DNA from 3 places in the Bacillus sp. ISL-75 genome. Region 3 is predicted to be linked to each of the others. Evidence: riboswitches for the same ligand, from Rfam matches in the RefSeq annotation. Region 3 holds a riboswitch; each other region holds the start of a gene.

What was found. A riboswitch is a leader RNA that binds a small molecule or an ion and turns the genes downstream of it on or off. The one in region 3 is predicted to bind S-adenosylmethionine.
Region 1: another riboswitch for S-adenosylmethionine. It lies ahead of mtnK (S-methyl-5-thioribose kinase); the one in region 3 lies ahead of J7E63_RS18730 (methionine biosynthesis PLP-dependent protein).
Region 2: another riboswitch for S-adenosylmethionine. It lies ahead of J7E63_RS07140 (sugar ABC transporter substrate-binding protein); the one in region 3 lies ahead of J7E63_RS18730 (methionine biosynthesis PLP-dependent protein).

What each region holds. Positions count from the first base shown of each region.
Region 1 is NZ_JAGGQX010000052.1:171,379-173,652, reverse strand. Features, by position in the region: gene J7E63_RS21055 (pyridoxal phosphate-dependent aminotransferase) at 1-101, opposite strand, end outside; gene J7E63_RS21050 (carbon-nitrogen family hydrolase) at 219-1,004, shown strand; SAM riboswitch class I at 1,073-1,225, shown strand; gene mtnK (S-methyl-5-thioribose kinase) at 1,329-2,274, shown strand, end outside.
Region 2 is NZ_JAGGQX010000016.1:66,797-69,070, forward strand. Features, by position in the region: gene J7E63_RS07140 (sugar ABC transporter substrate-binding protein) at 1-837, opposite strand, end outside; SAM riboswitch class I at 967-1,074, opposite strand; gene yfkAB (radical SAM/CxCxxxxC motif protein YfkAB) at 1,278-2,274, opposite strand, start outside.
Region 3 is NZ_JAGGQX010000046.1:40,035-42,308, forward strand. Features, by position in the region: gene J7E63_RS18720 (NAD-dependent epimerase/dehydratase family protein) at 1-464, opposite strand, end outside; gene J7E63_RS18725 (helix-turn-helix domain-containing protein) at 501-839, opposite strand; SAM riboswitch class I at 1,047-1,161, shown strand; gene J7E63_RS18730 (methionine biosynthesis PLP-dependent protein) at 1,255-2,274, shown strand, end outside.

The sequences.
Region 1 (2,274 bases), on a different contig from region 3:
TCAAACCCTTGTGAAATATATTCCCCTACTTTTTTAACAAGTGCAGCAAAAAATTGCTTCGGAAGATTAGTTAATAATTCTGATGGTGGAAATTGCTTCATTGTTCTCACCTGCTTAATTATTTATAAGAATCATTATGAATTTCTAGTCACAAATGATATAACTTTTATAATAGCTTGTAAAGAAAAAATCCCAAATTTCAAACGAGGTGAAGATTCGTGAAATTAAAAATTTCATGTCTGCAAATGGATATCGTCTTCGGTGATCCCAATAAAAACTACCAAACTGCCGAAAGACTCATTGAAAATGCACTGACTGAACAACCCGATATCATTGTCCTTCCGGAACTATGGACAACGGGATATGACTTGACCCGCCTGAATGAAATTGCAGACCCAAAAGCAGTACAAACAATTGAATTTCTGAGAAATGCAGCACAACAAAATCAGGTTCATTTCGTTGGCGGCTCAGTTGCGAACCGTGAAGAAACAGGAGTAAAAAATACTCTCCTCATCATCAATAAAGATGGCACGCTTGTGCACAAGTATAGTAAACTACATCTTTTTAAACTCATGAATGAGCATGTTTTCTTAGAGCCTGGCGCCGAGAAGGGACTTTTCCAACTTGATCATCATCAGTTTGCTGGGTCGATCTGTTATGATATCCGGTTTCCAGAGTGGATACGCGCTCACACATCAGAAGGTGCAGAAGCACTGTTTGTTGTGGCCGAATGGCCTGCACCCAGATTGTCCCACTGGAGGGCCCTTTTAATTGCCAGAGCAATTGAAAATCAATGTTATGTAATTGCCTGTAACCGTTCTGGAAATGACCCAAATAACCATTTTGCTGGTCACTCGATGATTATTGACCCGTGGGGTGAGGTCATTGCTGAGGCTGGAATGAAGGAAGAAATCCTATCGGCTGAAATTGAGATGGACTTAGTCAAGGAGGTCCGTAAGCAAATTCCTATTTTCACGGATAGAAAACCAGAATTCTATAAATAATAATTTTCAAAAAATATTGACACTTTCTCTTTGTTACTGATATGATTTTTACCAGTTAAATAGATTTTCTCTTATCATGAGCTGGCTGAGGGATTTGGCCCTTTGAAGCCCAGCAACCGACCGGAAACCCATTGAAATGGGGCGCTTTTTGCGCTGGGGATTCCCCCTTTAAGGCACGGTGCTAATTCCAACAGAAGGATTATCTTTCTGAGAGATAAGAGGTGCGACAGACAATATTGTCTATCAGCCTCTTTCAGATGAGAAAGAGGCTTTTTTAGTGCCTGCGTGCATAATTAAGCCTCCCAAAAACGAGGAGGTACCATAATGAGTCTACTAAAACAAAAAACATACCAGCCTTTAACAAACGAAAGTGCAGTTGAACTGGCACTTGAATTGAAAATTTTTGACCAGCATGCAAAACTTTCCTGCAAGGAGATTGGCGATGGGAATCTCAATCTAGTCTTTCATATTGTTGATGAATTGGAAGGAAAAAGTGTTATTATCAAACAAGCTCTCCCTTATGCAAAGGTAGTTGGCGAAAGCTGGCCATTAACTTTGAAAAGAGCAAAAATTGAAGCGGATGCCTTAAAAATTTTCGGACAGATTGCTCCAGATTATGTGCCCCAAGTTTTTTTCACAGATGATGTCCTAGCTGTAACCGTAATGGAGGACCTTTCCCATCTTTCGATCGCAAGAACTGGCTTTATCAAAGGAGAAACTTATCCATTAATTTCAAAACATCTAGGTGAATATCTTGCAAAAACATTATTTTACACTTCTGATTACGGATTAAGCCCTTCCGTAAAAAAGGAATATGTACAACAGTTTATCAATCCCGAGCTTTGCAAAATAACTGAAGATTTAATCTTCACAGATCCTTTTATTGATGCAGAAACCAACGATTTCGAGGAAGGACTGCGTCCTGTTGTCGAAGAGCTTTGGCAGGATGATGAACTAAAGTTTCATGTAAATATTTTGAAGAAACGCTTTTTAACAGAGGCTGAAGTTCTCCTCCATGGTGATCTTCATACCGGAAGTGTTTTTGCCGATAATTATGAAACAAAAGTAATCGATCCCGAATTTTCTTTCTACGGACCAGCTGGATTTGATATCGGCCAAGTAATTGCAAATCTTCTCTTCCAGGTAATAGCAAATGTTGAAGAAAGGGATCTTTTCCTCAATCATATTGAAACGGTATGGAGTGAATTTGAGGATCAATTTACACTATTATGGAATACGGAGAATAAAGACGATTACGCTAAATCCTATA
Region 2 (2,274 bases), on a different contig from region 3:
TTGCAGATCCGCATTGGAAACATCGATTCCATAAATCTTCACTTCTTCACGTCCCGCTTCTTTCAAAGCTCGTGCTGCACCGATTGCAAATGTATCCCAAGTAGCAAATATGGCATCCAGTTTGCCTTTTGGATATTTATTTAACATGGCTGCAACTGCGTTTTGTGTTTGTACACTTGTATCTGCCGCAGCCACACCAAAGCGTTCTACTTCTTTAATTTCAGGATTTTTTGAAAGGACATCTTGATAAACCTTATTACGTCTAACCATTGCAGGGAAACCGTCGACCCATAGGTAGGCAATATTTGCTTTTCCGTTTGTATTCTTTACGAGTTGATCAAGGGCCAAAGTTGCTAAGGCTTCATCATCCTGTGAAGTAAGCGTTACTCCATCAACCTTCGCAATATTTGGATTTGAGTCAAATGTGACTACACTTTTTCCTTTTTCAACTATCTTTTTTACATCATTAACAGTCGCATCATCGTCACCATGAGAAATGATAAATCCATCATAATCCTGGTCTAATGCCTGATTAATAGCATCATGGAACTTAGCCGTGTCACCATTTGCGGTAAACACGTCCACTTGAAAACCTAAGGCTTCTCCCTCTTCTTTTGCACCTGCTAAGAATTGGGCAGTATGATCATCACCGCCAATTTTACGGATCACCTTGATTTTTAACGGATCACCACTTGTAAACTTTTCAGACACACCTTCAAGTGAAACCTTTTTATGAGTGCTTGCTTGTTTTGTTTCTCCCTCAGAAGCACAGCCTGTGAGTAAGAGTGTTGCTGCTAATGCTGATACGAGTGTACTTTTAAAGATATTTCTTTTCATGATTAAAGCTCCCCCTTTTAGATTCTTATCAATACTCCATTACTCCGATTGGAAAGGTTTGTTTTTATATAAAAATAAAAAACCTCTCCAGAAAAGAGAGGTTTCATCACAAATTAAGGGACTACTCCTCTCTTATCTTTCAAAACAATAAATTGTTTTGCAGGATTTAGCACCAATTCCAAACGGAACGGTTGCTGGGCGTCATCGGGCCAGTCCCTCTGCCACTCTTGATAAGAGAACGTATTATTCATTTAAAGTAATAAATTAGATTTTAGTCTCCCATTAACAAGTTGTCAATAGTGTTTTGAATATTTCTAATACAGTTATTATTCCCAATCCGCCAAATAGTACGATGCAAGGCGAGGTATTAGGTTATCTTTCGGCTAGTACTACATAGAAAAGCACTTTAAATTTAATGCATTTAAAGTGCTTTTGCTTTATTACTTTATTCTGCTTTTTCGCTTGGTAAAGTCCATTTCCTGATAATAACTGTTCTTAACTAATATATTTGGCCCGAGACATTTGACAGCTGGGCAATGACAGCTTAATTCGTTTGCTAAAGCAGATGACTGCCATGTTTCATATGCATTTACTAGCTTTGTAGTTTGGATGTTTCCTAGTGGCGGTGTATCACCGAAATCAGTAACAATAATATCTCCGTTAAAAATATTTACATTCAATCGTGAACGTCCATCAGGGTCATTCCTGACTGTGACATTTTTACTTTTATATAAACGTTGTAAAAGAGCTAATTCCTCTTGATTATCGCTGCACGCATAAAATGGGAGCGTGCCAAATAGCATCCACACATTTTCATCTCTGACATCTAGTAAGTGATGGATCGCTTCTCTTATTTCATTAAGTGATAAGCTTTCGAGATTGCTAGCAAAATCACTTGGGTACATTGGATGTATTTCATGGCGCTGGCATAGCATTTCATCAACAATTTGACGGTGAATTTTTTCTAAATACGGTAGTGTCCGCTTGTTTAACATCGTTTCAGCAGATACCATCACCCCTGCTCTTACCAGTTCACGGCTATTTTCTATCATTCTATTAAAATATTTTTCCCGTTGTTCATATTCAGGCTTCCGTTCCATTCTGGCAAAGCCACCCTCGACAAAATCATCGACGGTCCCCCAGTTATGCGAAATATGTAAAACATCTAAGTAAGGCACGATTAATTCATAACGATCTAATTCAAGGGTTAAATTGGAATTAATCTGCGTCCGTACACCGCGTTCATGGGCATATTTTAAAATAGGTACAACATAATTTTTTACCGAGGATAAGGATAACATCGGTTCTCCACCGGTAATGCTAAGTGATCGAAGTGTCGGGATTTCTTCTAATCTTTGTATGAGCAAATCCAGAGGAAGCGCCTGCGGATCCTTTGTTTGGAGTGTATAGCCTACCGCGCAATGCTCACAACGCATA
Region 3 (2,274 bases):
GTCCACTTTTTACAGTATAGTTCCCCTACCCATTTATTGATTCCGTATAATGATAGAGGATCACATAAAGCATCTTCTTTCAATGGAATATTATCATTAAGACCATAAACGGCTGCTGAAGAAGCAAATACTACCTTTTCCACTCCATATTTGGTTGATAATTGAAGTATATTTGTCAATCCTAGGATGTTTGATTGAGAATCTAGGTATGGGTTCACCATTGATGTTCCGACATTTACTTGTGCTGCCAGATGAATAACTACATCAAATCTATTAGATTGGAATACACCCTCACACGTTTGGTCTTCTACGTTTAATTGATAAAATTTATGTTTGAACTTCACATTATCCTTATTTCCTGTAGAAAGGTTATCAATAATGTAGACTTCATCACCTTCCTTAAAAAATCTTTCAGAAACAAAGGAACCTATAAAGCCATAACCACCAGTTACAAGGACCTTCATATTTTCACCTCTATATATTTTGTCTAATTGTTATAACTATTTTTTGACTTTTTGTAGGGCGTTTCTTAACTCAATTAAGTCTTTCTCATTTATCAATCCAGATTCTAGTGCAATATTTATGAAAATATTCCAATTTTTAACATTTCCCTTACCATTATCATGTGTATCAGATTTTGCGGTATCTTGGCTTAAAAGTGTTTGTATGTCTACATCTAGTATTTTGGCTATTTTTCCCAAAATTTCAATTGAAGGGTTACTCTGGATATTTCTTTCGATTTGACTTAAGTAAGATTTTGAGATAGATGTTTTCTCAGCTAATTGAGATAAGGTAAGGTTTTTCTCTTTCCTTAATTTTTGAATTTTTTCTCCTAACATAATAGGCCTCCTAAAATAAATTTCACTCCTCTCTTAAATATCATTATAGTAAACATTTCGTTCTTTGTAAAGAACGAAGATAATCACCTAATACTTTTGGTAAGTGCTTTATTACGAACAACACTTAACCATTAACTCATTTTTAATAAAATAAATTGACACCACCGCTAAGTTGTAGTAAATTTTATAAATAATCTAAATATTACTTTCTTATCAAGAGAGGTTGAGGGAATGGCCCTGCGACACCTCAGCAACCATCAATGGATCGCCATTGAAAAGGTGCTAAGTCCTGCAAATTAGTCGTTAATTTGCAAGATAAGAAGAATGACTTTTTGGTCGTACTTACAAAAGCCTTTCTTCTTATAGAAAGGCTTTTTTATTTAATAATTTTTATACAACACAAGGAGTGGTAGTCATGTACAAAATTGATACGAAACTTGCTCAAATTGGAAATCGCAGTGAAACAACAACTGGAACCGTAAATCCGCCTGTATACTTCTCAACAGCCTTTCGTCACGAGGGAATTGGTCAATCAACTGGATTCGATTATATCCGAACAGGGAACCCAACGCGCCAGCTTCTTGAAAAAACTATTGCCGATTTAGAGAACGGCGATCAAGGATTTGCCTGCAGTTCTGGTATGGCAGCAATCTTAACCATACTTGCTTTATTTCAATCCGGTGATGAATGGCTGGTAAGTGAGGATTTATACGGCGGTACCTACCGTTTATTAGAAAAAGGCTATCAAAAATGGGGCTTGAAAAGTCAATATGTTAATACCTGTTGTCCGGAAGAGATTGAAAAGAAAATTACGCCGCAAACAAAAGCGATCTTCCTTGAGACACCAACTAATCCGCTTATGCAGGAATCAGATATTGCCGCTGTTTCAAAAATTGCCAAGGAACATGGACTATTGCTAATTGTGGACAACACTTTCTATACGCCACTGTTACAACAGCCGATTACCCTTGGTGCTGATATTGTCATCCATAGTGCGACGAAATACTTAGGTGGCCATAATGATGTTCTAGCCGGGCTTATTGTCGCTAAAGGAAAAGAGCTTTGTGAAGCATTGGCATTCCATCATAACGGTGCTGGAGCGGTCTTAAGCCCATTCGATTCTTGGTTATTAATGCGCGGTATGAAAACATTATCACTTCGAATGGAAAGACATGAAAAAAATGCTAAGAATATCGTCGAATTTCTTTCCCTGCATGATGCTGTCACAGATGTCCTCTATCCGGGACGGGGTGGAATGGTTTCCTTTAGAATCAAGGATGAAGCTTGGGTTAATCCATTTTTACAAGGCTTAAATCTAATCAGCTTTGCGGAAAGTTTAGGTGGAACGGAAAGCTTTATCACTTATCCAGCAACGCAAACCCATGCGGATATTCCTGAAGAAATCCGAATTCAATCCGGCGTCTGCAATCGTTTA